DNA from 4 places in the Pseudoalteromonas sp. MMG006 genome. Region 1 is predicted to be linked to each of the others. Evidence: predicted binding sites of a transcription regulator. Region 1 holds the regulator's gene; each other region holds the start of a gene.
What was found. Region 1 encodes ArgR, which controls arginine synthesis, uptake and breakdown. Its sites were predicted from a motif close to ANTGAATANNTATTCANT; they were not measured.
Positions count from the first base shown of each region.

Region 2: gltB (glutamate synthase large subunit) is a predicted target of ArgR. The motif match lies at 2,681-2,698, and genes of this name have one in related genera.
Region 3: J8L73_RS14215 (OadG family transporter subunit) is a predicted target of ArgR. The motif match lies at 4,497-4,514, and genes of this name have one in related genera.
Region 4: J8L73_RS14595 (2OG-Fe dioxygenase family protein) is a predicted target of ArgR. The motif match lies at 2,965-2,982, and genes of this name have one in related genera.

Region 1 covers NZ_JAGJEJ010000003.1:184,198-192,317, reverse strand. Annotated here, with positions in the region: gene J8L73_RS05070 (extracellular solute-binding protein) at 841-1,845, shown strand; gene J8L73_RS05065 (iron ABC transporter permease) at 1,845-3,476, shown strand; gene J8L73_RS05060 (ABC transporter ATP-binding protein) at 3,477-4,523, shown strand; gene J8L73_RS05055 (Dyp-type peroxidase) at 4,569-5,468, shown strand; gene argR (transcriptional regulator ArgR) at 5,465-5,932, opposite strand; gene mdh (malate dehydrogenase) at 6,158-7,090, shown strand; gene ispB (octaprenyl diphosphate synthase) at 7,185-8,120, opposite strand, start outside.
Region 2 covers NZ_JAGJEJ010000011.1:55,650-63,769, forward strand. Annotated here, with positions in the region: gene J8L73_RS11935 (PrkA family serine protein kinase) at 1-564, opposite strand, end outside; gene J8L73_RS11940 (Fe-Mn family superoxide dismutase) at 773-1,354, opposite strand; gene J8L73_RS11945 (Grx4 family monothiol glutaredoxin) at 1,622-1,960, shown strand; gene gltB (glutamate synthase large subunit) at 2,800-7,257, shown strand; gene J8L73_RS11955 (FAD-dependent oxidoreductase) at 7,267-8,120, shown strand, end outside.
Region 3 covers NZ_JAGJEJ010000015.1:75,152-83,271, reverse strand. Annotated here, with positions in the region: gene alaS (alanine--tRNA ligase) at 1-1,454, shown strand, start outside; gene J8L73_RS14240 (aspartate kinase) at 1,461-2,678, shown strand; gene csrA (carbon storage regulator CsrA) at 2,770-2,961, shown strand; gene J8L73_RS14230 (YcxB family protein) at 3,012-3,479, opposite strand; gene J8L73_RS14225 (hypothetical protein) at 3,609-3,800, opposite strand; gene J8L73_RS14220 (DUF1328 family protein) at 3,857-4,030, opposite strand; gene J8L73_RS14215 (OadG family transporter subunit) at 4,556-4,801, shown strand; gene oadA (sodium-extruding oxaloacetate decarboxylase subunit alpha) at 4,813-6,591, shown strand; gene J8L73_RS14205 (sodium ion-translocating decarboxylase subunit beta) at 6,604-7,734, shown strand; gene J8L73_RS14200 (aldo/keto reductase) at 7,863-8,120, shown strand, end outside.
Region 4 covers NZ_JAGJEJ010000016.1:57,105-65,224, reverse strand. Annotated here, with positions in the region: gene acnB (bifunctional aconitate hydratase 2/2-methylisocitrate dehydratase) at 248-2,845, shown strand; gene J8L73_RS14595 (2OG-Fe dioxygenase family protein) at 3,044-3,676, shown strand; gene J8L73_RS14590 (cysteine desulfurase-like protein) at 3,686-4,921, shown strand; gene J8L73_RS14585 (2OG-Fe(II) oxygenase) at 4,981-5,685, opposite strand; gene J8L73_RS14580 (acyl-CoA thioesterase) at 5,719-6,114, shown strand; gene J8L73_RS14575 (sigma-70 family RNA polymerase sigma factor) at 6,263-6,778, shown strand; gene J8L73_RS14570 (metallophosphoesterase) at 6,934-7,818, opposite strand; gene J8L73_RS14565 (hypothetical protein) at 7,877-8,120, opposite strand, start outside.

The DNA.
Region 1 (8,120 bases):
GCTTCGCTATCAACACGTTTTTCCAGCCTCAAAATAGCTCACTTAATTAAGCGAATTGGTACAATTACTGAATTTTGGGCAAAGAAAAGCGCGCTCTATCTCTAGGCGCGCTTGCGGAATCTTCTAATTTTCTGCATCCTGCAATTGAACTTAATCAACTCCAATATTCACTAATCCATGTTTATTACTATATTACTTTCTAGTTCTATGTAATTTAGGCTATCCGGGCCTATTTCCTTAAAATCCTTAAACATCCTGTATGGTAAAAACTATTACCAGTCCTTATCTGCACATACTTGTGCTTCCATATGTTAATCAATCCGTTGTGTTACCTAAAAAGGCCTGTCCATTTATTCCTACATCCTGTTAAACAACTTAATCCTCAGTTGCTTCCTTTTCGTACCATCCTGATACTATCCTTTGTGCAACAATCCATTGCGATACTCATCCTGAGCCTGTCCTAATTTCCGTGTTGTCCGTATTAACCTAATCATTGGTTGTTCGAGTAAGTAGTCCATTTCCTTTTACTCGATAAGCATCACTGCTTGGTTGATGTAGTAATTATAATGGCTAACTCTAAGTAAAGTAGGATATAAACTACATTAAACTCCCTTTCACATAATCGTAAAGTTTGAAAATTCCATTTAAAACATAATGTTAATCTTGAGTTTCTGTTTTTTTATGACGTTTTTTACTCATTAGCTGCCATATCCGTGAGATATGTCTTACGCGCAATTTCCTTTTTGGGCGTTATTTAAATATTTACATTTATTTAAAGTGTGCACTTTTTAGCTGGTCGCGGTAGAATTCTTTGATAATAATTGCTATTTAGGTGAAGTAATGAAGAAAGCTTTAGCACTGTGTTTGGGGTTAATTACGTCTATGCCAGCCTTGGCAAGCGATGTGGTTAATATTTACTCTTTTCGTCAGCCATTTTTAATCCAGCCAATTTTAAACGATTTTACAAAACAAACAGGTATTAAAACCAACGTTGTTTTTGCTAAAAAAGGGCTAATTGAGCGTGTGAAGCGCGAAGGAAAGCACAGTAAAGCCGATTTAGTATTAACATCTAATTTTAGTGCGCTTATACAACTCGAAGACCTAAAGTTAACGCAAACCATTAAAAGCGATCGTATCGATACTAATGTCCCAGCTGCATTTCGCGATGGCGACGGCCAGTGGGTTGCCCTTACTAAGCGCGTGCGTAATGTATATTCATCTAAAGAGCGACTTGGGGCATTACCTGAGCTGAGCTATGAAGATTTAGCAGATCCTAAATACCAAGGACAAATTTGTACACGCTCTGGTAAGCATCCGTATAATTTGGGTTTAGTGGCTTCGATGATTGCACACCATGGGGAAGCAAATACAAAAACTTGGTTAGAAGCTGTTAAGGCTAACTTAGCGCGTAAACCACAAGGTAACGATCGCGCGCAAGTAAAAGCGGTTAAAGAAGGCCTGTGTAATTTAGCGCTGGGTAACAGCTACTACTTGGGTAAAATGTTAGAAGATGATGCACAAAAAGTATGGGCTGAGTCTGTTAATATTAATTTCCCAAATCAAACCAATCGCGGTTCGCATATAAATGTGTCGGGCGCGGTTATTACTAAGTATGCTAAAAATCCGGATAATGCTCTAAAACTTATAGAATATATGACCGACACTAAAGCACAAAATATGTATGCCTCGGTTAATATGGAGTACCCAGTTAAACTAGGTGTTGAATTATCAAGCTTGGTTGCCTCTTGGGGAAGCTTCAAAGAAGATAGTTTACCTCTTGATGAAATTAGTAAATATCGCCCGTTAGCACTTAAGCTAATTGATGAGGTGAAATTCGACCTTTAATGAATGCTAAATTTAAGCTGTCGAAATGGCAGCTATTTGCGTGGGCAACAGGCTTAATGCTGTCTGCCCCATTGTTTTTCCTATTATTTGAATCCTTACAAGGCGACTCTGAGGTATTTTCCCACCTTTGGGATACAGTGCTGTGGGATTATATTTTAAATACGGTACTACTTGTTTTTGGTGTGTGTGTACTTAGCTGCGCTATTGCTCTGCCGCTTGGTTGGCTCACTGCGTATTGTCACTTTCCTGGTAAAAAGCAATTTGAATGGGCACTTATGCTGCCTCTTGCCATGCCAACCTACATAATTGCTTATGTTTATACCGACTTACTTGATTACGCAGGCCCCGTTCAAATAGCCCTTAGAGAGTGGTTTAGCTGGCAATCTCCTAACGATTATTGGTTTTTTGATATACGTACTTTGCCTGGGGCAATAGTTATGATTGCTTTAGTGCTTTATCCATACTTGTTTTTAATCTTTAAAACGGCTCTTCGTGAACAGTCATTTAAGTTAGTGCAAGCGAGTCAATTAATGGGATTATCTTCTTGGCAAAGCTTTTTTAGGGTGAGTTTAGTGCTTTCGCGCGGGGCTATAGTCGCGGCGCTTGCACTAATTAGTATGGAAACTATGGCTGACTTTGCAACCGTTAGCTATTTTGCCGTAAGTACATTAACGACTGCCGTTTACGATACGTGGTTTGGTTATTACTCATTAACAGCAGCTGCGAAAATATCGGGTGTCATGCTGCTACTTCTATTTTTAGCATTAATGGCCGAGCGCTTTAGTCGCCGCAAACAAGCTGTGTTTGAGCGCCAATCAAGTGTTAATAGTGAGTCGTTATATATTTTAAAAGGTAAGTCAGCATGGTTAGCTACATTATTTTGTAGTGCTATTTTAATCCTTGCGTTTATTATTCCTATTGCTGTGCTTTTAAGTTATGCAATTACATACTTTGATAAGGCATGGAATGCCGAATTTTTTAGCTACGCGTGGCAAAGCTTAAAAGTGGCTGCAATAGTGAGTGTTGCAACTATTATATTGAGTATCTTTGTGGTGTTTTATCAACGCGTAGCAAAACAAACATATCCTTTAATACCAGGTCGGTTAGCAAGCACAGGTTATGCGCTACCCGGTACTGTGCTTGCAATTGCGGTGTTACTGCCGCTTACTTTACTAGAAAACGCTATTAATACAGCGCTAGAGCCCTATAACTTAGATATAGGGCTATTACTTACAGGCAGTATTATAACCATCATACTCGCTTATGTTGTGCGTTTTTATGCCATTGCTCATGGTGCAATAGAGTCAAGCTTTGTACGGATCAGCCCCTCGCTTGATATGGCCAGCCAATCTATGGGTAAAAGCTTAGGGCAAACACTGCGTTTAGTGCATTTACCTTTGCTACGAAGAGGGTTACTGACCGCTGCGTTATTAGTGTTTATTGAATGCATGAAAGAACTGCCAGCAGCTTTATTATTGCGACCTTTTAACTTTGAAAGTTTAGCGACACATGTTTTTCAGTACGTGAGTGATGAGCAATTAGAACTTGCGTCTATATCTGCATTATTTATTGTTATTGTTGGGTTTATACCTTTGTATTTTATTAACCGTTCTATGGAGCAGCGCAGTTAAATGAGTAGTTTAATTTTACAAGGCGTGAGCTATCACTACAGTGCTACGCAAGTGCTGCATAATTTAGATCTAACGGTGGGTAAGGACGAAATAGTATGCTTACTTGGCGCCAGTGGTTGTGGCAAAACAACAACATTAAAAGCAATTGCAGGGTTAATTGAGACTAATCAAGGTAGTATATTTATAGATGGTAAGCTTGTAAGCGACGAGAAGTCGTTTGTCTCACCAGAGCATCGTAATATAGGAATGATGTTTCAAGATTATGCGTTGTTTCCGCACCTTACAGTGGCCGATAATATTGCGTTTGGGCTAAACAAAACAAATAAAGAGCAAAAGCACGCGCGTGTTGAAGAAATGCTTAAGTTGGTGCACTTAACCGGTTGTGCAAAACGTTTTCCACATCAGCTCTCTGGTGGGCAGCAGCAACGTGTAGCTATAGCGCGGGCACTGGCTTATAAACCGAGTTTATTATTGCTCGATGAGCCTTTTTCTAATATTGATACACAAGTGCGTTTTGAGCTAATTGCTGATATCCGTCGCATTATTAAAACGCAGCAAGTGTCAGCTGTATTCGTTACGCACTCAAAGGAAGAGGCCTTTGCTTTTTCAGACACGCTTGCCATTATGCATCGAGGTAAAATTGCTCAACAGGGCTCACCAGAAGCGCTTTTTGCTATGCCAAAGTCGAAGGAGGTTGCAGAGTTTCTGGGTCAGGGCATATACTTAGACGCACAAGCATTAACAGCAACTGAATATAATACGGCGTTTGGTGTCGTTAAATCGCAAGTTGCGCATACGCATAAAGCTAAAAATGGGCAATTGTATATTCGCCCTCATCAAATAGAGTTAGTGTGTAAAAATTGCGATGAAAACAGCCAAACTATTATTATTTTAAGTCGTCGATTTATTGGCTCTGCTTATGTTTATAGTGTTGTAATTGCAGAACAAGAGATTGAAGTTGCTGCACAATATGGCCAGTCATTTGAGAAAAATGAACAGGTTATTATAAAAATAAAACCCCACACGGTGAATTTTTTCGAATCATAATCAATGTGTTATTCGCTGTGTTATATAAAAAGCTAAGGAATAACAATGGCGCAAGCGCAGTCTGGGATTTGTGCTGAAGCAAACTTACATGGTTTGCACCTATTTTTTAATGTATTTGACGCTCAGGACGAATCGTTGCGTGCAAAGCTCAAACGAGTTAGCGCTATTGAGGAGGAGTTTAGCGATCAGTTTTCGGAGTCTATGCTTTCGTGCATGGTGGCTATTGGCGCCCAGTATTGGCCGCATATTTTGCCTGAATATATCCCTAGCGAACTACAAAGTTTTCCTAATATAAACCATAGCGATTTTGTTATGAGTGCCCAGCCATGTGACTTATTTATTCAAATACGCTCAGACCGAGAAGACGTTAACCATTTATTTGCACTACAAATTTTAAAACTATTTGCCCCTGATGTTGAGTTAGTGGAGCAAATTCGCAACTTTCGCTTTTTAGATGGCCGTGACTTTAACGGTTTTATTTATGGAGGCGATACACCACATGGTAGGCAAAAGCGTGCAACGGCGCTGGTTAACAAACCTAATAGCTTTGAAGATCAGGGCAGCTATATTCATGTGCAGCGTTTTAAGCACGATTTAACTGTGTGGCAGCATTTATCGCTGAGCGAGCAAGAGCAAATTATGGGGCGTACACGTTTAGATAATACACTCATTGAGCCCGCTATTAGCACTAGCCATGCAACGCGAAGTGAATTAAAAGATGAAAATGGTCATGCACTATTACTTAACCAAAGTATGCCGTATGGCGACGTATATGAGCAAGGAATGCTAAGTATCACTTGCTCTGCATCGGGTAGTGCGTTTGAAAAGGTACTTATGAGTCGTTTAGGGAAAGGAGAGTGCTATGACCATTGGCTCGATTTTACTCAAGCCGATATGGGCTCTGCATTTTTTGCACCCTCAATTGGGTTTTTAAAGCAGCTTTAAACCGTATCAAATAAAATACGGACGCGCTCGAGCGTAATGTCTATTTCTGATATTTTTGCTGGCGCAATAAATATGGTGTCATCACCTGCAATTGTGCCTAAAACACCATCTGCTTTACCTAATGAGTCCAGCAAACGTGCAATTAATTGTGCAGCCCCAGGACTCGTGGTGATGATAATCATCATTTCATTATGCATAATATCAATTACTAGCTGACGCAGCGGGCTTTTAGCTGTTGGTACACCCATTTCGGCCGGTAAGCAGTAAACCATTTCTTGCTTTGCGTTACGTGTGCGTACAGCGCCAAACTTGCCTAACATACGCGACACTTTACTTTGGCTTATGTTGTCAAAGCCTTGTTCTTTTAGAGCATCGACTATTTCGCCTTGAGAGCCAAAATTTTCTTCTTTTAAAAGGGATTTAAACGCTTTAACCAACGCTTCTTGTTTATCTTGTGGTTGCATAGTCTTTATTCATTTTTGTTATTTATAATGCAAATTCTACACAAAAATGAATAATTATGCAGCAGTTGTTTAGTTAACTTGCCAGTTTGATGCGATAAACGAGCAATGTTTACAACTATGGTCGAAAATATACCTGAAATAAGCAGGATAAATTTGTTTTTAGTCGCTAATTTCATTATCTTAAGAGCCACAAATATTTCCTACCTCAAATTACGGAGAATTCCAATGAAAGTTGCTGTATTAGGTGCTGCAGGCGGTATCGGTCAAGCGTTGTCTTTATTATTAAAAACAGGCTTACCAGCTGGTTCTGAATTATCACTTTACGATGTTGCACCAGTAGTACCAGGTGTTGCTGTTGATCTTTCTCACATCCCAACAGATGTAAAAGTTGCAGGCTTTGGCGCAGACGATTTAAATAAAGCGCTTGAAGGTTCTGATATCGTACTTATCCCAGCGGGTATGCCACGTAAACCAGGTATGGATCGTGCGGATTTATTCAACGTAAATGCCGGCATCATCAAAACATTAGCTGAAGGCATTGTTGCAAGCTGTCCTAAAGCGTTTGTAGGTATTATTACAAACCCAGTAAACGGCACTGTGCCAATTGTTGCTGAAGTATTTAAAAAAGCAGGTACTTACGACGCTAAACGTGTATTTGGTATTACTACACTTGACGTGATTCGTTCAGAAGCATTTGTTGCTGAACTTAAAGGCGTAGACGTAGCAACTGTTAAAGTACCAGTAATTGGCGGTCACTCAGGCACAACTATTCTTCCTCTACTTTCTCAAGTTGAAGGCGTAAGCTTTACAGATGAAGAAGTTGCTGCACTTACTCCACGTATCCAAAACGCAGGTACTGAGGTTGTAAATGCTAAAGCGGGTGGTGGTTCTGCTACATTATCTATGGGTGCTGCTGCTGCACGTTTTTGTATGTCTTTAGTTAAAGGCCTACAAGGTGAAGACGTTGTAGATTACGCATATGTTGCTGTTGAAAATGGCGATGCAGAGTACTTTGCTCACCCAGTACGTTTAGGTAAAAACGGCGTAGAAGAAATTCTTTCTTACGGCGAGCTAAGCGCATTTGAAGAAAAAGCTAAAAACGATATGCTTGAAACACTGAAAAAAGACATCAAAGAAGGTGTTGATTTCATGGCGTAATAGCAAATTGAGTATTAAAAAAGCCTGCATTTGCAGGCTTTTTTGTAGCTCGAGGTTTATTTACTCTTAATCTATATTAAGAGGTTAGCTAAGATTAATGATCGCGGTCAACGGCAATGCGGGCTAAGCTAACTAATGCTTGTTTATATTCAGATTCAGGTAAAAAGTCCAAACAAGCAATCGCTTTATCGGCTTCAAGCTCTGCTTTTTGCATTGTAAACTCAAGCGCATTAGTTTGTTTGAGCGTAGATAAAATTTCCTCTAAATGCTCCATACCATTACTGTGTTCAATAGCATCACGAATTAACTGTGTTTGATGTGCATTGCCATGCTGCATTGCATATATAAGTGGCAAAGTTGGCTTACCTTCGGCTAAATCATCACCTATATTTTTACCTAATTGATCAGCATCTGCATTGTAATCAAGTACGTCATCAACAAGCTGAAAAGCGGTACCTAAATGCATACCGTATAAATTAAGTGCTTCAAGTGTTGATTTATCCTGCTCGGTAATAATTGCAGCTAGGCCTGTAGCCGCTTCAAATAACTTAGCTGTTTTAGAATAAATAACCTGCATGTAGCTAGCTTCAGTGGTGTCGGGGTCGTTGCAGTTCATTAATTGCAGTACTTCGCCCTCAGCAATAATGTTAGTTGCATCCGCGAGGACTTGCATAACTTGCATTTTACCAAGCCCAACCATTAGCTGAAAAGAGCGAGTGTAAATAAAGTCACCCACAAGTACGCTGGCAGCATTGCCAAATTCAGCGTTTGCTGTAGGTGTGCCACGGCGTAAGTTAGACTCATCTACAACGTCATCGTGTAACAGCGTTGCGGTATGAATAAACTCAACAATTGTTGCAAGCGTAATATGATCTTTGCCCTGATAGCCTAACGCTCTGGCAGCTAATATAGCCAGCATCGGACGCACGCGCTTACCGCCGCTGTTTACAATGTATAAACCAAGTTGGTTAACTAACGCCACATCTGAGCGCATTTGCGCATGTATAAGTTGATTGACGTCATTCATATC
Region 2 (8,120 bases), on a different contig from region 1:
GCTAATATCGCCGTTAAATTCTTTTAATCGTTTGCCAGCCCAAGGTGACATAATCGTTTTTAAATAGCGGGGTTTAATGCCGTATTCTTGCTCAAGGACGTTGGCATCTTCTACTGCATCAAATAAAGATAAAGGGTGGTCGTTAACTGGTGAGCCTTTTATAGAATATATAGGCACTTGTTGCATTAGGTATTTTAGTTTTTCAGCAATAGATGATTTACCGCCGCCAACAGGGCCGAGTAAATAAAGGACTTGTTTACACTCTTCAAGCCCTTGGGCTGCATGTTTTAAATAAGACACTATTTGTTCAATAGCGTCTTCCATTCCATAAAAATCTTCAAAGGCGGGGTAGCGTGCTACTACTCTATTGGAAAACAATCGGCTTAATCGTGCATCCGTTGCAGTATCAACCATTTGGGGATCGCCTATAGCCATAAGTAAGCGCTCTGGTGCGCTAGCGTAGGCAGACTTATCAGTTTTACAAATCTCAAGGAATTCGCTAATACTGTACTCTTCTTCTTGTGCCGCTTCGTATCGTGCTTGGTAATGCTCAAAAATCGTCATAATAACCTCCGAAACCCGCTTAAAAAGGTGCTTACTTTTTAAAGTTTAGTCACTGTTTCGTATTTTTGTGCAATAAAATTAAAAATTTAAGTGAAAAAAGATCATGTTGACCAATTAACGAATTGCCGTCGTATAACACCACTTTTGTTGGAAATTGAGCATAAAAAAAGACGCCTAAGCGTCTTTTTAAATTAGCTAAAAGCGCTAATTAAGCGAAGTTTGCGTTTGCAAATTCCCAGTTAACTAGTGACCAGAAACCTTTAAGGTAATCTGGACGCACGTTACGGTAATCGATGTAGTAAGCATGTTCCCATAAATCCACAGTTAGGATTGGAGTAACACCTTCATCTGTTAATGGAGTCGCTGCGTTAGACGTATTTACGATATCTAATGAACCATCAGCAAGTTTAACTAACCAAGTCCAGCTAGAACCGAAGTTATTAACTGCTTTATCATTTAATGCATCTTTAAACGCATCAAAAGAGCCCCATTTAGCGTTGATTGCATCAGCAACTGCACCAGTTGGCTCGCCGCCACCATTTGGAGATAGGCTGTTCCAGTAGAAAGTGTGGTTCCAGATTTGTGCTGCGTTGTTAAATACGCCGCCTTCTGAAGAACATACGATTTCTTCTAGAGATTTGTTTTCAAACTCAGTACCAGGAATTAAACCGTTAAGTTTAACAACATAAGTGTTGTGGTGCTTACCGTGGTGAAACTCTAGCGTTTCTTTTGAAATATGTGGCTCAAGTGCATCGATTGCATATGGTAGTGACGGTAGTTCAAATGCCATTTTTCTATCTCCATCTTCTTTTGGTTGATAATCCGTTTGGTTATACGTAATACCTGTACAAACAGGCCACTTACCTATACCAACCGGGAATATAGTGTTACTATAATTGTTGAGTATTTTACTCAAGTTTTAGCAAACAGCAATGCTATTGCTAAAGACTATTTCAATTGCGGCTTTATTTGCCCATTTTAAGTTATATATCTGTGGCCACAATGATTTATTTTCAAGGCCTGGGTATATTCAGCTATCGTCATTTTGAGGTTGTAGATGGAAACCATTGATAAAATTAAACAGCAGATTTCAGAAAACCCAATAATCCTTTACATGAAAGGGTCACCTAAATTACCAAATTGTGGTTTTTCTTCACAAGCGTCACAAGCTCTAATGTCGTGTGGCGAACCATTTGCATATGTTGATATTTTACTTAATCCAGATATTCGTGCTGAACTTCCAGCATACGCAAATTGGCCTACGTTCCCACAACTATGGGTAGAAGGCGAGTTAGTAGGTGGCTGTGACATTATTATCGAAATGTTCCAACGCGGTGAGTTACAGCCGCTAGTTGCAGAGACTGCAGCTAAATATAAAGAAGCTGACGCAGAGTAAATTTTACTCAAGCTTTGAGATACTATTACAAGGCCACGTATTTTATGTGGCCTTGTTGTTTATAAACTACCCTTCATAACTATCATTTATTCAACCACCTATTTTTGCTTAAAGTCGTAAACCCTAAATTTTAAAATTGAAGCGATTAATTAAACTCTTTCAAAATGCGGTGTTCTAGTTGTATTTAAATCATATGACCCACTCATGTCCACATCATTAATCCACTTGGTTTTTTACTTACCACGTTGACCAAAACAAGAAGCTATCATTAAAGGTTTGAATTAAACCTTTTTAGAGTATTTTTGCCGAAAAGTGTATCCGTGGAGCAATGAATTGCCCCTCCGACTTCCTATTTATTGGATAACGTCTTACAAAGACTGTAATTAAGTAGATAAAAATTCACAAAAAGCATAAAAAATTGACATAAATAGTAATAACTATACTAATGAAACTACAAAAATAGAGATCTTAATCTGCAAAATTCAACTTAACTAATAAAACTATCTAAATGTTAACTGAATCAACTGTTCGGTAGTGAATATTTATTCAATCCGATATCACCTTACGTTTACGTAATGTGTAAGTGTTTCAGTCCTTGGTTTTTACAAAATATTAAACTTGACACCAGTGTCATGAAAAAATAGCGGTCAAATAAGCGCTAATTGTTAAAACTTATAAGTACAAAAGAAATCTTGCCTTGAAGTGAGAAATATTCAAGAATGTGAATATGTATTCAAAATAATATTGACTCTATTTACTATAGAGGCTAGTTTTGTGCGTCTGTTAGCAAATCGTCGAGCAGTTCATTCACGTTAACAGTGCAGCAAGGGGAGGGGTCTATGTTATACGACTCAAAATTAGAAAAAGATAATTGTGGCTTTGGCTTAATAGCCCAAGTTAATGGTCAGGCTAGTCATAGGCTTATACGTACAGCCATAACTGGGCTTGATCGCATGCAGCATCGTGGTGGTATTTCTGCCGATGGTAAAACTGGTGACGGCTGTGGTTTATTACTGCAAAAGCCTGACAGTTTTTTCCGTGCTATTGCCAGTGAACATAATTGGCACTTAGGTAAAAATTACGCCGTAGGCATGGTTTTCTTAAATTCAGATCCCGTTTTAGCACAAGCTGCAAAACAGGTTTTATGTGAAGAATTAGAACAAGAAACACTTAAAATATTAGGCTGGCGTGAAGTGCCAACCGACCCTTCAATGCTAGGTCCTATTGCTACTCAGCAGTTGCCAGGGTTTGAGCAAATTTTTGTTAGTGCGCCTGAAGGCTGGCGCTCTAAAGATTTAGAACGCCGATTATATGTAGCACGTCGTCGTGCAGAAAAGCGTTTAGCGCAAGATGAGTCATTTTATATTGCAAGTTTATCTGGGTTAGTCACTATCTATAAAGGCCTTATGATGCCTGCAGATTTGCCTAACTTTTATTTAGATTTAGCCGACATTCGCATGACCAGCGCTATTTGTGTTTTTCATCAGCGTTTTTCTACTAATACTCAGCCGCGTTGGCCTTTAGCGCAACCGTTTAGGTATTTAGCGCACAATGGTGAAATAAATACGATTGAGGGTAACCGTCAATGGGCACGAGCTCGCTCGTATAAGTTTTCATCGCCGCTTATTCCTGATTTACAAAGCGCAGCGCCGTTTGTAAACGAAACTGGCTCTGACTCATCAAGCCTAGATAACATGCTTGAGCTATTTTTAGCCGGTGGTATGGATTTATTCCGTGCTATGCGCATGCTAGTGCCGCCTGCATGGCAAAAAAACCGTGCAATGGATGATGATTTACGCGCATTTTATGACTTTAACTCTATGCACATGGAACCATGGGACGGCCCTGCGGGTATTGTTATGTCCGATGGTCGCTTTGCAGCATGTAACCTTGACCGTAATGGCCTTCGCCCAGCACGCTATGTTATTACACAAGATGGTTTTATTACGCTTGCATCAGAAGTGGGCATTTGGGATTACACCGCCGATGAAGTAGTCGAAAAAGGCCGTGTTGGTCCAGGCGAATTATTAGTAATTGATACTAAACTTGGTAAAATCTGGCATTCAGATGAAATCGACCAAGATTTAAAATCACGTCATCCTTACAAGTCATGGCTTGAAGAAAACGTTAAACGTTTAACACCATTTGAAGAACTTACTGAGCAAGATGCGGGTAATCGCTCATTTGATGATGAAACGCTTGCTAAGTACCAAAAAATGTTTGGCTACACGAATGAAGAGCTTGATAGTGTTATTCGTGTAATGGGTGAAAACGGCCAAGAAGCGACAGGCTCAATGGGTGACGACACGCCATTTGCTGTTTTAAGCGAAGGGCATCGTTCACTTTACGATTACTTCCGTCAAAAGTTTGCGCAAGTAACTAACCCGCCTATCGATCCGTTACGTGAAAACCACGTAATGTCACTTGCTACTTGTATTGGTAGTGAGCAAAATGTATTCAACGAAACAACAGGCCACGCTAAGCGTTTACAGTTCGATACGCCTATTTTAATGTACGCAGACATGCAGCAGTTACTTAATGCTGATGACGAGCACTACAGCTACTGCAAAATCGATATTACATACACAGCCGAAGAGGGCTTAGAAAAGGCAGTAGCGCGAATTTGTGATTCGGCACAAGAAAAAGCCGCAGCGGGTTGTGTCATGCTTATTTTGTCAGACCGCAACTTTAGCGAGAGCCAACTACCTATTCCTGCTGCTATGGCGGTAGGTGCAGTACAAAAGCGTCTTGTGGATACAAATCTTCGCTGCGAATCTAACATTATCATTGAAACAGGTAGCGTTCGCGATGCACACCAATTTGCCGTACTACTTGGCTTTGGCGCAACAGCGATTTACCCATACCTTGCGTACGAGTCACTTGTTGCGATGAGCGACAGTAAAGTGATTGAAAAATCGTACTGCGAAGTAACACTTTCATACCGTAAAGCCATTAATAAAGGCTTATACAAAATAATGTCTAAAATGGGCATAAGTACAGTTGCATCGTATCGTTGTTCAATGCTTTTTGAAGCGGTTGGTCTATCTGATGCAATGGTAGAGATGTGCTTTAAAGGTGTTGCAAGTCGTATTAAGGGTGCGTGTTTTAGTGATTTTGATAGTGACCAGCAAAAGCTACATAAACTGGCGTTTAGTAAGCGTAAGCTACTAAGTCATGGTGGCTTATTAAAATACGTGCACGGTGGTGAGTATCATGCTTATAACCCAGATGTAATTCAAACGCTGCAAAAAGCAGTACGCTCTGGAGATTATAAAGACTACGGTGCTTACGCAAATTTAGTTAATAATCGTCCAATAGCTACTTTGCGCGATATGTTGGCGCTTAAATTACCTGAAAAGGGCATCAACGTTGATGATGTAGAGCCAGCTGAAAACCTATATAAACGTTTTGATTCAGCAGCAATGAGTATTGGTGCACTCTCACCAGAAGCGCATGAAGCGTTAGCTATTGCGATGAACCGCTTAGGTGGTTGTTCAAACTCTGGTGAAGGCGGTGAAGATAAATTACGTTTTGGCACTGAGAAAAACTCACGAATTAAGCAAGTTGCTTCTGGACGATTTGGTGTAACGCCGCATTACCTTCGTAATGCCGACGTAATTCAAATCAAAGTGGCGCAGGGTGCTAAGCCTGGTGAAGGTGGACAACTGCCGGGTGAAAAAGTAACGCCTTATATTGCTAAACTTCGTTATTCAGTTCCGGGCGTAACACTAATATCACCACCACCGCATCACGACATTTACTCGATTGAGGATTTAGCTCAGCTAATATTCGATTTAAAACAAGTAAATCCTGAAGCGATGATTTCGGTTAAGTTAGTGTCGGAGCCTGGCGTGGGCACAATTGCTACGGGTGTAGCTAAAGCATACGCTGATTTAATTACTATTTCGGGTTACGACGGTGGCACAGGCGCAAGCCCGCTTACGTCTGTAAAATATGCAGGTAGCCCATGGGAGCTTGGCCTTGCTGAAACTCAACAAGCACTTGTTGAAAATGGCCTTCGTCATCGTATTCGTCTGCAAACAGATGGCGGCTTAAAAACAGGCTTAGACATTATTAAAGCGGCTATTTTAGGTGCAGAAAGCTTTGGTTTTGGTACCGGCCCAATGGTGGCGTTAGGGTGTAAATACCTTAGAATTTGCCACTTAAATAACTGTGCAACCGGCGTAGCAACGCAAGACGAAACGCTTCGTCAAAAGCACTACCATGGCTTACCAGAAATGGCGATGAACTACTTTAAGTTTATAGCGCAAGAAGCACGCGAAATCATGGCAAGCTTAGGTGTTGCAAACTTAACTGATTTAATTGGCCGTTTAGATTTACTTGAAGCGATTGAAGGCAAAACAGCTAAGCAAAAGAAAATAGATTTATCATCTGTGATTGCTCAGCCTAATAACCCAGCGGGCGAAACGTTATTTTGTAGCGCACCAAATAGCTCTCATTATTTAGGTGAGTTAAATGAAACGTTATTAGGTAAAGCACAGCAGGCGATTGATACTTCATCAGGTATCTCGCTCGTGAGCCGTATATGTAATACAGACCGCTCAGTTGGGGCAATGCTATCTGGCTATATTGCTTCTAAACACGGTAACCAAGGTATGGCCGCAGATCCTATTGCAATTGAGCTACATGGTACTGCAGGGCAATCATTTGGTGTTTGGAATGCGGGTGGCCTAGAAATGACGTTAATAGGCGATGCAAACGACTATGTTGGTAAAGGCATGGCTGGCGGTAAGCTTGTTATTCGCCCACCACTTGGCTCATCGTTTGAAAGTCATAAAGCGACTATTGCAGGCAATACATGTTTGTACGGCGCTACGGGCGGAAAATTATTTGCTGCAGGCTGCGCAGGTGAGCGTTTTGCTGTTCGTAACTCAGGTGTACAAGCGGTTGTAGAAGGTGTAGGCGACAATGGCTGTGAATACATGACCGGCGGCGTTGTGTGTGTACTTGGTAATATTGGCGTTAACTTTGGCGCAGGTATGACAGGTGGTTTTGCTTATATTTTAGATGAGCGAAATGACTTTGAAAAACGCATCAACCCGGAGCTTGTTGAAGTTGTAACACTTGATGATTTAAGTTCGCACCAAGAGCATTTACGCGGCTTAATTGCCGAGCATTTAGAGCTGACAGGCTCGTGCCGTGCAGAAACCATTTTAGCTAACTTTGAATTGTATTTACCTATGTTCAAGCTAGTTAAACCAAAATCAAGTGATGTAAAAAGTTTACTCGGGCATCGCGCTCGCAGTAGCGCAGAACTTCGTGTTCAAGCGCAATAAGGGGGCAGTATGAGCGAAAATGTATATCAATTTATAGACGTGCAGCGTGTAGATCCGCGCAAAAAACCAATCTCGTCGCGTAAAAAATCTTTCGTGGAAATTTACGAACCCTTTTCAGAGAACCAGGTGAACTCGCAAGCTGACCGTTGTTTAGATTGTGGTAACCCTTACTGTGAATGGAAATGCCCAGTGCATAACTACATTCCTCAGTGGTTAAAGTTAATTAGGACAGGCCGTATTTTAGAAGCCGCTGAGCTTTCTCACCGTACAAACAGTTTGCCAGAGGTATGTGGACGTGTTTGCCCACAGGACAGACTGTGCGAAGGGTCATGTACGCTTGATGAAGAGTTTGGCGCAGTAACCATTGGTAATATTGAAAAGTATATTACTGATACTGCATTTAAAATGGGCTGGAAACCAGACATGTCATACGTGACGTGGACGGATAAAAAAGTGGCTATTATTGGCGCGGGTCCGGCTGGTTTGGGCTGTGCTGACATTTTAGTGCGTAACGGTGTAAAACCAGTGGTTTTTGACCGTCACCCTGAAATTGGCGGCTTACTTACTTTTGGTATTCCTTCTTTCAAACTTGAAAAAGAAGTAATGCAAAAACGTCGTGAAATTTTCACCGAAATGGGTGTTGAATTTAAGCTAAACGTTGAAGTGGGTGTCGATATTACCATGGATGAAATTTTAGCTGACTACGACGCGGTATTTTTAGGTGTAGGTACGTATCAAAGTATGCGTGCTGGCCTTGAAAATGAAGATGCACCGGGCGTGCACGATGCACTCCCATTTTTAATCGGCAATACTAACCGTGTAATGGGTTATGACGAAAAAAATCAAGCCTGCATTGATATGGT
Region 3 (8,120 bases), on a different contig from region 1:
CGGGCGATTTAGTATTTAAACTTTATGATACATATGGATTCCCTGCCGATTTAACCGCCGATGTTGCGCGTGAACGCCAAATGACGATCGATCATAAAGGCTTTGAAGAATGCATGGCTGTACAGCGTAAAACTGCGCAGCAAGCAGGTAAATTTGGTGCAGATTACAACGAGCAATTAAAATCAGAAAAACTAACTGAATTTAAAGGCTATGACAGCACGCATTACAGCGCGACAGTGGTAGAAATTTTTGCTGGTGGCGAAGCCGTACAGTTACTAGAAGATGGCCAAGAAGGCATTGTAATACTAGACCGCACACCGTTTTACGCAGAATCTGGCGGCCAAACGGGTGACACGGGAACTATTACAGTTGCTGGTGGCGAGTTTGTTGTTACTAACACCACTAAGCTAGGTAATGCATTTGCGCACCACGGTACAGTAAAAGGCCGTATTGGTGTCAACGATAAAGTGGATGCCACTATTGATGATGCTCGTCGTGAGAACATCAAGAAAAACCACACAGCTACGCATATTTTACATGAAGCACTTCGCCAGTTATTAGGCGAGCATGTAAGTCAAAAAGGCTCGCTTGTTCAAGCGGATCGTTTACGTTTTGACTTTTCTCACTTTGAAGCGGTTACAAAAGATGAGTTACGTGAAATTGAGCGTGTAGTTAATGACGAAATTCGTCGTAACTTTGCACTTAACACTGAGCTTATGGCAATTGATGATGCTAAAGCGAAAGGTGCTATGGCGCTATTTGGTGAAAAGTACGACGACGAAGTACGCGTAGTAACTATTGGGGATTACTCAATTGAGCTTTGTGGTGGTACACACGTTGAGCGAGCTGGTGATATTGGTTTATTCAAAATTGTATCTGAAAGCGGTATTGCTGCAGGCGTTCGCCGTATAGAAGCGGTAACAGGCGCAGATGCGGTTGCTTATGTAAATGAGCAAGAAAAACAGCTTAACGATGTTGCAGCGCTTGTTAAAGGCGATAGTGCATCAGTACTTGAAAAAGTGACGGCCTTACTTGAGAAGTCTAAAGGCCTTGAAAAGCAAATTGCTCAGCTTAACGACAAACTAGCAAGTGCTGCAGGTGCGTCTTTACTTGATTCGATTGTAGAAATTAATGGCGTTAAGCTATTAGTTGCAAACGTTGAAGGCACTGAGTCTAAAGCGCTTCGCGGTATGGTTGATGACCTTAAAAACAAGATTGGCTCAGGTGTTATTGCCCTAGGTGTTGCCAGTGGCGACAAAGTAAGCCTAATTGCCGGTGTAACTAAAGACCTAACAGGCAAAGTTAAAGCCGGTGAGCTTGTAAACCATATGGCCGGCCAAGTAGGCGGTAAAGGTGGCGGTCGTCCTGATATGGCTCAAGCCGGTGGCTCTCAGCCTGAAAACTTAAACGCAGCGCTTGAAAGCGTAACAGCTTGGGTAACCGAGAAAGTTTAAGATTACGTGGCACTTATTGTCCAAAAGTATGGCGGCACTTCAGTTGGCTCAATAGAGCGAATAGAAGCGGTCGCCGACCTTGTTGTTAAAACTAGGCAACAAGGTCATCAAGTGGTTGTGGTGCTCTCGGCTATGTCGGGAGAAACCAACCGCTTAATTAATCTCGCCAAACAAATTGATACTCGCCCGAGTAGCCGTGAACTAGACGTACTTATTAGCACCGGAGAGCAGGTGTCTGTATCGCTTCTAGCTATGGCTATTATAAAGCGTGGCCATTCGGCCGTAAGCTTACTTGCCGATCAAGTTAATATTCAAACCGATAACATGTTTGGCAAAGCCCGAATAGAGGACATTGCTGCTACGCGCTTAAAGCATGAGCTTGAACATAACCGCATTGCTATTATTGCGGGTTTTCAGGGGCGTGACGTTGAGGGCAATATTACAACGCTTGGCCGTGGTGGCACCGATACCTCGGCTGTAGAAATAGCTGCGGCTATAAAAGCTGATGAATGCCAGATCTATACAGACGTTGATGGCGTATATACTACAGATCCTCGTGTTGAACCTAATGCGCGGCGAATGAGCCAAGTAACCTTTGCTGAAATGCTAGAGATGGCCAGTTTAGGCGCTAAAGTATTGCACATTCGCTCTGTAGAGGCGGCAGGTAAACACAATGTTCCGCTTAGGGTGCTTTCAAGCTTTAACCCTGATGAAGGAACATTAATTAGCTTTGAGGAAAGCGATATGCCAAGTAAGGTTGTTTCGGGCATTGCGTTTAATCGCGACGAATGTTTAATTAAGGTACAAGGTATGCCAAGCGGCACGCAATACCTTTCAAAAATTTTGAAACTTTTTGCCGATAATGGCGTCGAAATAGATATGATTAATCAAGATAATCATAACTTTGAAAAAATAGACTATGCTTTTACTGTGCACTCGAATGACTATCTGCAAGCGCTTGAATTAATTACCGAGCAACAAGCTCAATTAAGCGCTGATAATATTAGCGGGTTAACAACAGTGGCCAAAGTATCTGCTGTTGGAATGGGTATGAAATCGCATTCTGGTGTAGCTAGTTTATTTTTTGATGCATTAGCGCAGGAAAATATTAACGTAGTTTTAGTCTCAACGTCAGAGATTAAAATTTCGGTTTTAATAGATGAAAAGTACCTAGAGTTGGCAGTTCGTGCATTACATAAAACATTTTTAACGGAAAATGAGTAGTTAGGGAGTTTTTACTTACTTTTCAATCGATTTTTCATTAATATGTTTAAGCGGAATCTTATAATTTTTATTGGAACATGGGAGCAAGAGAATGCTAATACTAACTCGTAGAGTAGGTGAAACCCTAATGATTGGTGACGAAGTAACAGTTACCGTTCTAGGTGTTAAAGGAAATCAAGTTCGAATTGGTGTTAATGCACCTAAAGACGTATCTGTGCACCGTGAAGAGATTTACATGCGCATACAAGCTGAAAAGTCGAACCCTAATCCGGGCAATGCTTAATCAACACGTATACGTAGTTGAGTAATTTACTCAGCTAGTTAAAAAGCCACTCACTGAGTGGCTTTTTTGTTTATAAAATCGAGTGTTTCAGGGCTTAGTATTTGTTTTGATATGTATTGCATACCGCTTTTATTTTTTATTAACAAACCGTTTGGAGTGTTTATCACTTCAGTAATGTCTTGCCATGCTAGTTGGTAGCTTTTGTAATGATTAGACGATTTAATGCCTACATCGTCAAAAGTGAGCGTAACCTCAGAGCCAGATGCTCTGCTAAACATTTGCCGAGTAACCCACCATGGGCGGCGATAGTAAAATGCCACGCACTCTAGCACTGCTAGCATGATCATAAATGTACCTAGGTAATGATCGTCCAATCCATAAATACCAAATAAACCAAGGGCAATAAGTAGCACGAGTAAAAAATACTTGGGTTTGGCGCGTTTACTATAAGGAAGCGATTCGTCAAAGCACTCGTAAAAATAAGATTTATCAAGCGTGTAGGTAGTTGTGAATGCCATATTGTATATACTTAAAGCGTAATTTTTGACATTTTAACAGTAAGCTCTTAAATGAGCAGCTTTAAAGTGAGGATTTTATTGCGCGCACAAAAAAAACGGCTCGTAAGCCGCTTTTTTAAAGGCGAAGAATTAACAGTTAGTTTCTTCTGCGTTAACGCCTTCTTTTACATTTTCACATGCATCTTCAACAGAGTTTTGCACGTCAGTTACTGCTTCATCAATACGCTCGCCTGCGTCTTCTGCGTGGTTGTCTTCACAACCCATCATGAAAAAACCCGCAAATACTGCGACTAAAGCTGCTTTTAAAGTTGTAGAGTTCATAGTGTAATTCCTTGTAAGTATTAATTAATTTAGTGTTGGTTAGTCGTATGCCTTATCTACCTGGGTGATTTACCACGTAGCGCACCTGAAACTAATGAAATCACTAAAAGTACTAAAAAGATAAAAAATATAATTTTTGCTATACCAGCTGCGGCACCTGCGATGCCACCAAAACCTAACACTGCAGCGATTAAAGCAATAACTAAAAATGTGATTGTCCAGCGTAACATTGTCTTCTCCTTGGTTTATCAAATCGTTCGAAGTAACTAATGCCAGTTATATGCCAAATTATTTTAATGTTAATTATCAGTTGGTTATGTTGTTTGGGTGAGGTTTTAAATATCATCCCTATAGTAATTTTTACGCTTTGTTATGTAACTTATTCACAGTTATGTAAATTTAGTAAACGTTAGGTGTAGCTATTGAAATTTAACGCCACTTGGTAAGACCAATTTACATTTATTCTTTGGCCTTATAAGCGAACAGCTCCATAACATACTAGATTTAATAGTATTTATACGTTGTTACGAGGATGGGTATAAGCTTTGTCTATAGCCGTTATTTTTGCAATCTATACGCAATAGCGTTTATAGCGGTTTTAGTTATGTTAACCGTAGTGGCGATATGTTATTTTTATTTTAATTGGTTTTACCAATTTACAGGGTGTAGACAAAGTTAATTGTTTTGTTATCATCCAGTGAATAATTATTTAAATAAACCGACTTTTTATTTCGGTATGTTTTAAGGGGAGAAAAATGGATATAGGAGCTGTACTCACTACTGCGGGCAGTTTAATGCTTACGGGTATGGTGGGCGTGTTTGTATTTCTTTCAATATTAATTGGTGCTGTAACGCTTATGTCTCACTTGGTTGCGCGTTTTAGCGAGCCAGAAGTGGCAACACCGGTTAAATCACCGTCTTTTAAATCTCAAGGTGTGCCAAAAGAGCACATCGCTGCTATTAGTGCTGCCATTGCTCAGTACAAATCAAATAATAACTAAGGGGCACACACATGGCTAAATTAAAATTAACAGAATTAGTATTACGCGACGCTCACCAGTCATTATTAGCAACACGTATGCGTTTAGACGACATGCTTCCTATTGCAAGCAAATTAGACGATGCAGGTTATTGGTCGATTGAGTCGTGGGGCGGCGCAACATTTGATTCGTGTATTCGTTATTTAGGTGAAGATCCTTGGGAGCGTATTCGTGCACTTAAAAAGGCAATGCCAAATACTAAACAGCAAATGCTATTACGCGGCCAAAACTTATTAGGTTACCGCCATTATGCTGATGACGTAGTTGAAAAGTTTGTAGAGCGAGCACACAAAAACGGTGTTGATGTATTTCGTATTTTTGATGCAATGAATGACGTACGTAATCTAGAAACTGCAATTAAGGCGGCCGTTAAAGTTGGCGCACATGCGCAAGGGACTATTTCGTATACAGTAAGTCCTGTTCATACGCTTGATATGTGGCTCACCCTTGCAAAACAGCTTGAAGATATGGGGTGTCACTCAATTTGTATTAAAGATATGGCGGGTTTATTAAAGCCATATGATGCAGAAGAGCTTATAAAAGCACTTAAAGAAACTGTCTCGGTTCCTATTGCTATGCAGTGTCATGCTACTACGGGATTAAGTACTGCAACGTATCAAAAAGCAATTGATGCAGGTATTGATATGCTTGATACCGCTATTTCTTCTATGAGTATGACTTACGGTCACTCTGCAACAGAAACTATTGTAGCGATTGTTGAAGGCACTGCTCGCGATACCGAACTTGATTTAAATCAGCTTGAAGAGATTGCAGCCTACTTTAGAGACGTACGTAAAAAATACGCTGCGTTTGAAGGAAGCCTTAAAGGGGTCGATGGGCGTATTTTGCTAGCTCAAGTACCTGGTGGCATGTTAACTAACATGGAAAACCAGCTTAAAGAGCAAGGCGCTGCCGATAAGCTAAATGAGGTGTTACTTGAGATCCCACGTGTACGTGAAGACCTAGGCTTTATTCCACTTGTAACACCAACATCGCAAATTGTGGGCACACAGGCAGTACTTAATGTGCTTACTGGCGAGCGTTATAAAACAATTACCAAAGAGACTGCGGGTGTTCTAAAAGGTGAATATGGGGTAACGCCAGCACCAATGAATAAAGAGCTACAAGAGCGAGTGCTTGATGGTGCAGAGGTTATTACGTGTCGTCCTGCTGATAAGATACAGCCAGAACTTGCAACACTTGAAGCTGAGTTACTTAAAGAGGCAAAAGAGCAAGGTTTAGCGCTTTGTGATGATCAAATAGACGATGTACTAACCTATGCATTATTCCCACAAGTTGGCCTTAAATTTATTAAAAACCGTAATAATCCTGATGCATTTGAAGCAGTACCAAGTGCTGACGATGAAGCGAGTAAACCAACAGCAAAACCTGCAGGTAATAAGGGCGTAACTGCCGAGCAGTATAGCGTGAAAGTAGACGGTAAGGTTTACGATGTTGTGGTAGCACAAGGCGGCGAACTTAAAGAAGTAAGCCTTAAAGATTCTGAGCATATCCCTCAGTCTGCATCGGTTGCATCTGGCGAGACATTAAATGCGCCGTTGGCTGGTAATATTTTTAAAGTAAAAGTAAAAGCGGGTCAAGTTGTTAACGAAGGTGATGTCGTTGTCATTATGGAAGCCATGAAAATGGAAACAGAAGTACGTGCAATGCACCCAGGCACTATAGCTGAAGTGCTTGTTTCTGAGGGTGACTCGGTGACAACGGGTGACGCAATTATAGCGTTGGCTTAAAGGAGAGTATAAATGGAAGCTCTTTTAAACCTTTGGCATGCGACAGGTATTGCTAACTTTACATTTCCTGGTTTGATAATGATTGCAGTAGGGTGTTTATTATTGTTTTTAGCAATTGCTAAAAACTTTGAGCCACTGTTACTGCTTCCTATCGGCTTTGGTGCAATACTTACTAACATTCCTGTTGCTGGTTTGTCGGATCCCGGTGGATTACTTTACTACGTATATTACGTAGGTATTGATACGGGTATATTCCCGTTATTAATTTTTATGGGTGTGGGCGCATTAACAGATTTTAGTGCGCTAATTGCAAACCCGCGTATGTTATTACTGGGTGCTGCTGCACAGTTTGGTATCTTTGCCACCTTGTTTGGCGCAATACTATTAAACTATGTGCCTGGTTTTGAGTTTACCTTACAAGATGCCTCAGCTATTGCCATTATTGGTGGTGCCGATGGCCCTACAGCAATATTTTTAGCCTCAAAGCTTGCCCCTGATTTACTGGGAGCAATCGCTGTAGCAGCTTACTCTTACATGGCACTTGTGCCAATTATTCAACCACCAATTATGCGTGCACTCACTACGCCTGAAGAGCGCCAAATTAAAATGCCTGAGCTACGCAAGGTATCTAAAAAAGAGAAAATTGTATTTCCTCTCATGGTGCTTAGCTTAACTGCAATGTTTTTACCTGCAGCTATACCGCTTGTTGGTATGTTTTGTTTAGGTAACTTAATGCGTGAGTCGGGTGTTGTTGATAGGTTAAGTAATAGCGCTCAAAACGAAATCATCAATATAACGACTATATTTTTAGGCTTAGCTGTTGGCTCAAAACTAGCTGCAGATAAGTTTTTAACAGTTGAGACTATTGGTATTTTAGTACTTGGAGCATTGGCTTTTGCAATAGGTACCGCTTCAGGCGTATTTATGGCAAAAGGCTTAAATAAAATTTCTAAAACGCCTATTAATCCATTAATTGGCGCAGCTGGAGTATCGGCTGTACCAATGGCTGCACGAGTAGTAAATAAAGTAGGGCTTGAGAATAACCCACATAACTTTTTACTTATGCATGCAATGGGGCCAAACGTAGCGGGTGTTTTAGGTAGCGCAGTTGCGGCTGGTATATTGTTAGCTCTTGTTGGCTAAACCTTACTTTGGTAATACAACTAACCATTAAGCGCAGTTTACTGCGCTTTTTTTTGCGCCTAATTTGTAGATAGATAAAGTATTTTTGTTTACAGTGAGAGCTCTTCCAAACTTTAAGGACAATTATCATGCATCACACACCTCTAGCAAAACACTTACCTCATGTTAGTAAGCTTGTATTTGGTTGTATGGGTTTAGGCGGTGGGTGGAATAAAGACGCTATAACGAGTGCGCATTTAAAACAAACTCATGAGTGTATAGATAATGCCCTTGAAGGCGGAATTAACTTTTTTGACCATGCTGATATTTATACATTTGGTAAAGCAGAGCAGGTTTTTGGCAAAGCATTAAGTGAGCGCCCTGAGCTTAGAGAAAAAATGTATATT
Region 4 (8,120 bases), on a different contig from region 1:
GATAGGATAAAGTAGACGCTTAATCAAATGGTAATGATTATTACTTAACAAGTATTCACGAAAATAGATTTTATCAAAGCCACTATTCATAATATTTATAGTCGGTATAATCAGTTGCTTAGTTGGATGGATTTTCATCTAATCATAAAAGCTTTATAATCACGCGTTAGAATACTATAAGTATTGGGTAACTTATTTGCGCATGAAGCGCTACCGAATACTTTCACGTCACCAAGAGGGCAATATTGTGCTACAAGAATATCGTAAACACGTAGAAGAACGTGCCGCGTTAGGTATCGTACCAGCGCCACTAGATGCTCAGCAAACGGCTGATCTAATTGAACTAATCAAAACGCCACCGGCAGATGAAGAAGAGTTCATCCTAGATTTATTAATCAACCGTGTACCGCCAGGTGTTGATGATGCCGCGTATATCAAAGCAGGCTTTTTAGCGGCAGTTGCAAAAGGTGAAGCTCAGTCTCCACTAATCTCAAAAGAAAAAGCAGCTGAGTTATTAGGTACAATGTTAGGTGGCTACAATATCGCTCCTATGATTGAACTTCTTGATGACGAAGCACTTGCGCCAATCGTAGCAAAAGGTCTTTCAAACACATTATTAATGTTTGATGCTTTCTATGATGTAGAAGAAAAAGCAAAAGCAGGCAATGCATATGCTAAACAAATCATCGAGTCTTGGGCTGCAGCTGAGTGGTTTACTAATAAACCAGCAGTAGCTGAAAAAATCTCAGTTACTGTATTTAAAGTAACTGGCGAGACGAACACTGATGATTTATCTCCTGCACCAGATGCATGGTCACGTCCTGATATCCCACTACATGCTTTAGCAATGCTAAAAAATGAGCGTGATGGTATTGTTCCTGATAAAGCGGGTGAAGTAGGTCCAATCACTAAATTAGAAGAGTTAAAAACTCAAGGCTTACCACTTGCTTACGTAGGTGACGTTGTAGGTACTGGTTCTTCTCGTAAATCTGCGACTAACTCTGTACTTTGGTTTATGGGTGACGATATCCCATTTGTACCAAATAAGCGTGTTGGTGGTGTATGTTTAGGTAACAAAATAGCGCCTATCTTCTTCAATACAATGGAAGATTCTGGTGCATTACCAATCGAATTAAATGTTGATGAGTTCAACATGGGTGATCAAATTGATATTTACCCATACGAAGGTGTTGTTAAGCGTCACGGTACTGATGACGTTATCTCTACTTTTGAACTTAAATCAGACGTAATTTTAGATGAAGTACGTGCCGGCGGCCGTATTCCACTTATCATTGGTCGTGGTTTAACAGACAAAGCACGTACATCTCTAGGCTTAGGTGCAACTGACGTATTTAAAGTACCAGCGGTAACTGAAGCGTCTGATAAAGGCTTCACACTAGCGCAAAAAATGGTTGGTAAAGCATGTAACGTTGAAGGTATTCGCCCAGGCCAATACTGTGAGCCTAAAATGACCACTGTAGGTTCGCAAGATACTACAGGTCCTATGACACGTGATGAGCTTAAAGACTTAGCATGTTTAGGTTTCTCTGCAGATTTAACAATGCAGTCATTCTGTCATACTTCTGCTTACCCTAAACCAATTGACGTAAACACTCACCATACGCTTCCTGATTTCATCATGAACCGTGGCGGCGTTTCACTTCGCCCTGGTGACGGTGTAATTCACTCTTGGTTAAACCGTATGTTATTACCAGATACTGTAGGTACTGGTGGTGATTCACATACACGTTTCCCATTAGGTATTTCATTCCCAGCGGGTTCAGGTGCAGTAGCGTTTGCAGCAGCAACAGGTGTTATGCCGCTTGATATGCCTGAGTCTATTTTGGTTCGCTTTAAAGGTGAAATGCAACCAGGTATCACTTTACGTGACCTAGTACATGCAATCCCTTACTACGGTATTAAGCAAGGCTTATTAACAGTAGAGAAAAAAGGTAAAATCAACGAGTTCTCTGGTCGCGTACTAGAAATAGAAGGTGTTGAGCACTTAACTGTTGAGCAAGCGTTTGAATTATCAGATGCATCAGCAGAGCGTTCAGCAGCAGGTTGTACTGTTAAGCTTTCTAAAGAGTCTATCAGTGAATACCTTGAGTCAAACATTGTTATGCTTAAGTGGATGATCTCTGAAGGTTACGGCGATGTACGTACTATTGAGCGTCGTATTACTGCAATGCAAGAATGGTTAGCTAACCCTGAACTTATGGAAGCTGACGCTGACGCAGAATACAAACACGTTGTAGAAATTGACCTTGCAGAGATTAAAGAGCCAATCCTTTGTGCTCCAAATGACCCTGATGACGCACGTTTACTTTCTGATGTTACTGGCGAGAAAATTGATGAAGTATTCATCGGCTCTTGTATGACTAACATTGGTCACTTCCGTGCTGCTGGTAAATTACTAGATGGCTTTACAGGTCGTATCCCAACACAGCTTTGGGTTGCTCCACCAACTAAGATGGATAAAGATCAGCTTACTGACGAAGGTTACTACGGTATCTTTGGTCGTGTTGGTGCACGTATCGAAACTCCAGGTTGTTCACTATGTATGGGTAACCAAGCACGTGTTGCAGATAAAGCAACGGTTGTTTCAACCTCTACACGTAACTTCCCTAACCGTTTAGGTACAGGCGCAAACGTATTCTTAGCATCAGCAGAGCTTGCAGCAATTGCTGCTATTTTAGGTAAACTACCTACACCAGCTGAGTACCAAGAATATGCTGCGAAAATCAATGCAACGGCTGCAGATACATACCGTTACTTGAATTTCCACCGTATGCCTCAGTACACTAAAAAAGCAGACAACGTAATTATTCAGCAAGCTGTATAATTTAAACCTGTTTTAAAAAAACCCGCTTAGGCGGGTTTTTTATTAGGTTTATTTAATTTGAATAGTTCATGTTTTAATAAAGTTATATTGAATTAAATATAGCCACCAGTAACTTTTTAGATGAATAATAAAGCAAATATTCCTCCCCACATGCATTAAAATCTCTTTTAATATTCTCATTATTTTAAGCGAGATTTTATGACTGCATTAAACAACCAGAATTTACTGCAACTACGTTTTGTTAACCAAGCAAATATTGATTTGGTTAAGCCTTCTTTTGATAACCTGCCTGCTAACCCTTATGCAGATGGTGAATTTCGTAAACGTCGTTACTCAGTAATTAAGTTTCAAAATGGTGAGCTTAAACTACAAGCTGCCAAAGCATTTGTTCAAGACGATTCTATTAACACCTTTCAGGGTAATGTTGAGCGTACTTACGAAAACCTAGAGCAAAGCTTACTAGAGTCTCAAGGTATGCAAAGTATTGTAAGTGAGTTTTGTGAGCTTACCGGTATAGATGAAGACCGTGATATTGAAATACACCAATTTAGAATGCTAGCAATTGATAGCGACACGCCAGCCGCGCCTGAAGGTGTGCATCAAGATGGTTTTGACCATGTATGTATATGCGGTGTTTCGCACGAAAACCTGGAAGGTGGCGAGCTACTTGTATATGAAAACAAGCAAGCTGAACCATGTTTTAAAATGGAAATTAAAGACGGAATGTTTGCGCTTATAAACGACCGTCAAGTGTGGCATAACGCCACACCAATGAATAAAATTGATGCCAGCAAATCAGGTTACCTTGATTGCTTTGTACTTACTTCTTAAGGAATAAGCATGAACATAGCGCAATTACGTGAGCAGTTTCCGGCATTAATGCAAAGCGTTAATGGTAAATCGCCGATATTTTTAGATGGTCCAGGTGGCTCTCAAGTGCCGCAGTCAGTGCTTAATGCAATGTCTGCTTATTTAGGGCATTACAACTCAAACCTAGGTGGCGCATTTTTTTCAAGCGATAAAACGGTAGAGCTAATGGCAAATGCTCGCCAAGCCGCAGCAGATTTACTTAATGCACCAAACGCACAAAATATTGTGTTTGGCCCTAACATGACAAGCCTTACCTTTAGCTTTAGCCGAGCTATTTCGCGCGATTGGCAGGTAGATGACGAGATCATTGTTACTAACGCGGATCACTTCTCAAACGTATCATCTTGGCAGCAAGCCGCAGAAGATAAAGGCGTTAAAGTTAATACGGCTTTAATTAACGAAGCTGATTGCAGCTTAGATATGGCTCAATTTGAAAGCTTGCTTAACAGTAATACTAAACTAGTGGCTGTTACTTACGCTTCAAATACCACAGGCTCTATAAACGATATAAAACGTATTATAGAGCTTGCTCACGCTGTAGGCGCTCTAGTTTATGTTGATGCCGTACATTACGCACCGCATGAGCTAGTTGATGTGCAAGCGCTTGATTGCGACTTTTTAGCCTGCTCGGCGTATAAGTTTTTTGGCCCACACTTAGGTATGGTTTACGGTAAAAAGGAGCACCTTGAAGGGTTTACTCCTTATAAAGTTGAACCTGCTAAAGATGTAGCGCCTGGTCGCTGGGAAACTGGAACGCAAAGCTTTGAAGCAATGGCTGGCTTTATTGCCGCTGTTGATTACATTGCTGCAATTAGTGAGCTTGATGACAGCCACACTCGCCGTGAAAAGCTAACCGTGGCTTTTGCTAAAACTAAGCAACACGAAATGGCGCTCAGCGAGCACTTTTTAACACGCTTGGTCAATTACCCGCGTATTAAATTGTTTGGTATTGACGATTTTGATCGTTTAAACGAACGTACACCTACTTTTGCTTTAACCTTTGAGGGTTTAGAGCCTCGCCAAGTATCTGAGTTTTTAGGTAAGCAGCATATTTGTGTATGGGATGGTAATTTTTACGCGCAAGGCTTATGTAAGCAGCTTGATGTTTTAGATAAAGGCGGTGTGGTACGCATTGGATGCATGCATTACAACACAGTTGAAGAGCTTGATAAGCTGTTTGATATGTTTGACGAGCTACTTGGTTAAAGTACTCGCCTATTAAATATATAAAAGCCATAAGTGTTACTTATGGCTTTTTTATTAGCTTAGCTTTTAGGTGTACCGTATATTTGCTCTGCACGGTTAAACAATACCCAAGAAGTTAAAATATACTTATCGTTTGATATTGGCTTATTGCCTCTATGTGTATGCGTAAAGTAGCCAGGGGCTATCACCAGTGTGCCTTTTTTAGGGGCTATTTTTCGGTTTTGGTAGTAGAACTCCGTTTCACCACCTTCTTCTACATCGTTTAAGTAAAACATAAACAATAATACCCGGTGCAGCGCATCATTATGTTGTAGCTGTGGATATACCTCACTGTGCCAATAAGGATAACCTCCCTTATTTACCTCGTATTTTTGAGCCTGAATATTACCCAACCTAAAAATTTGCTGTACTAGAAGTGGCAGTTGCGGTTTACCCACTTCTTCGAAATTTTCTTGCGTTAAATCTACAATTTCTCCCGTTTTAGGATGATAAACCTTTAAGCCAAACGCACCAATCATCATAAAAATATGTTCTTCAATATAGTTAAAAACATGCTGTGCAGTCGTTTGTTGTATATGTTTTAATTGTTGTTCGTACTCAAGGTGGCTATTTAAATGTAGATCGTGGCTGTCTTTCTTTTTTAGATCGACACCGCCGGATGTTACCCCTTGTTTTATATGCGGGCTTTGCGCAAAAGTAGTAATAAAGCTATCGCAAAAGTCATCGCTTAATGCGTTGTTGTATACGCGAATAAAGTCCGTCATGGTTAACCTTTATATAATTATTATTGGATTGATATGTTTATTGAAAAAGTGATGCCGCGATTTAGCGAAACAGATGCACTCGGACACATTAACAATACCGTACTCCCCGTTTGGTTTGAAGCTGCTCGTGTCCCTATTTTTAAATTTTTTACACCAGATCTAAACCCACACGATTGGAAGCTAATTATTGCTAAAATAGAAGTATCGTTTGTAGGTGAGCTATTTTATGGCCACGAGATCACTATTAAAACGTCTGTAGAGCATATAGGCAATAGCTCTTTTGTACTTAAACAAGAGGTATTTCAGCACGGTAAGTGCTGCGCAATAGGGAAAGCTGTTATGGTCAGGTATGACTTTGCAGCTAAAACTAAGCAAGCACTAAATAAAGATGAAAAAGCATTATTGGTCCAGCATATAACTTCAGAGTAATAACTTAGCACAAGGCTAATTTTTAGTAATAATCGCCTGATTCGTCATATTTTTAGCATAATAGAATGATAGATTACCTCCTTTAAGGACAACGGCTCGTCTACGGTCGTTTTTTACTTCGATATGAAGAGGTTATGAAAGGCATTTTATGATCGTCGAATCTATTTTTGAAAAGTTATATACCGAGCACAAAATTGAACTAAATCGCAAAGTACGTAACTTTTTTGGCGAGAGTCTTAGTGATCACGAAGACTTAGTGCACGAAGCATTTAGTAATATACTATCGCATCAGGATATTGATAAAATAGAGTTTCCAAAAGCTTATCTGCTTCGTTCAGCGATTAACATTGGTTTGAATTATCGTTCCCGCTTTAAAAACACCCAAAACTTTTTAGACGATACCCGAGATAATATTGATGAACCACTGTGTACGCAAAGTAACCCTGAAGATCTATGTAGCATGCATTTACGAATAGAATATATTTCAGATGCGATGAATACGCTTACAGATAAGCAGCGAGACCTGGTAGTGCGTAATCGAATTCATGGTGAAACATACCAGCAAATACACATAGCTACAGGGTTCAGCCTTGGAGATATAAGTCGGCAAATGCAGCGTGCGACTGAGCAGTTACATCAGTATATAAATACAAAAAATGCTTAACTAGCATACGCTGGCGAGTATAGGTATTTGCTAATAGTTTTAAATTGCCCTGTAGGGTTAAATATTACTTTGTATCGCAAAGATGTAGCAACTAAATTCGACGTGCTTAGCGTTGAAATAGTTGCTTTTAATAGGTAGGTTACATGTCGTATAAGCTAATTAATAGGCAGAACCATTGAAGGTTGCCTGCCCTGGCCATTAATGACAAGCTGGTTAGGTGAAAACTCAATGGTACTAAATGCTGTCGAGTCTGTATCAAGCATGGCATGAAAAGTCACAAAATGAACACCGTCTTTTTGCGCATAATTACCTACGTGATTATGGCCATTAAACCATGCTTTTACTGTCGAATACTGGCTGATAAGGGTAAGCACTTCTTGAGCATTCCAAAGATTGTGGTTGTTTTCAGGGTAAATCGGAAAATGGCTTAACAACACCACAGGCTGTTTTTGTGTTTGTGCGGTGTTTAGTTTTCTTTCTAACCACTTTAACTGCTTTGCTCCAATGGCGCCGTTCCAGTCTTCATGGCCTTTATATTTAGTGTTAAATAGGGCGATATTTCGCTTATGCCTTTTACTGGTTTTAGGCCACCCATATGTACTCACGTCGTTACCATCTAGTGCGATGAAGAGCCAATTGTTTATTTCAAAACTATAATAGCGCGCGGGCATGTGTAAAGTCTCAGGAACACGCATTTTCAAGCTATCATCAATGGAAAATTCATGGTTACCTAATACATGATAAAGCGGAGTGTTTAGAACGGAAGATATTGTATTTAATACGGTAAAATTTTGAAAGTCGCGGTCAATAAAATCACCTAAATGCAGCACACCCGATAAAGGTAGCGTATTAAACTGCTCAACAGCAGTGCTTAACTTATCAGGGCAAGATGTATAATAACGAGTGCCTTTATTGGCTTGTTCAGCGTATTGGCAATCGGCAATTACACCTAAAGTAAACGAGTCGTTTGCAGCTGCAGATGAATAATTAGCCAGAAGCAGGAAAAAATTAATGAGTAATAATACGGTATATTTTTGCATGGTATTTATCTTTTTATTTAAATAGCGAGGTAACTAAACTAGTCACCTCACGTTTAGGTTAGTTGCTAGAACGGCACTCACGTAAAGCGGATTTCCAATTAAAAAAAGATGAATAAGCATATTGTGCACCTAAGTACGCAATTAATTGCCCGTTTTCATTTACTCTAAACCCGCTCGCGCCATCAGCACCGGGATCGGTTGGCCCTGCTGCGCTACCTAGCGTAGTTTGTACTGCTGGTTCTAAAGTAGACACACTAAAAGCGGTATTGTCGTTAAAGCTTACTGGGTAAGCGCTAAGCTGA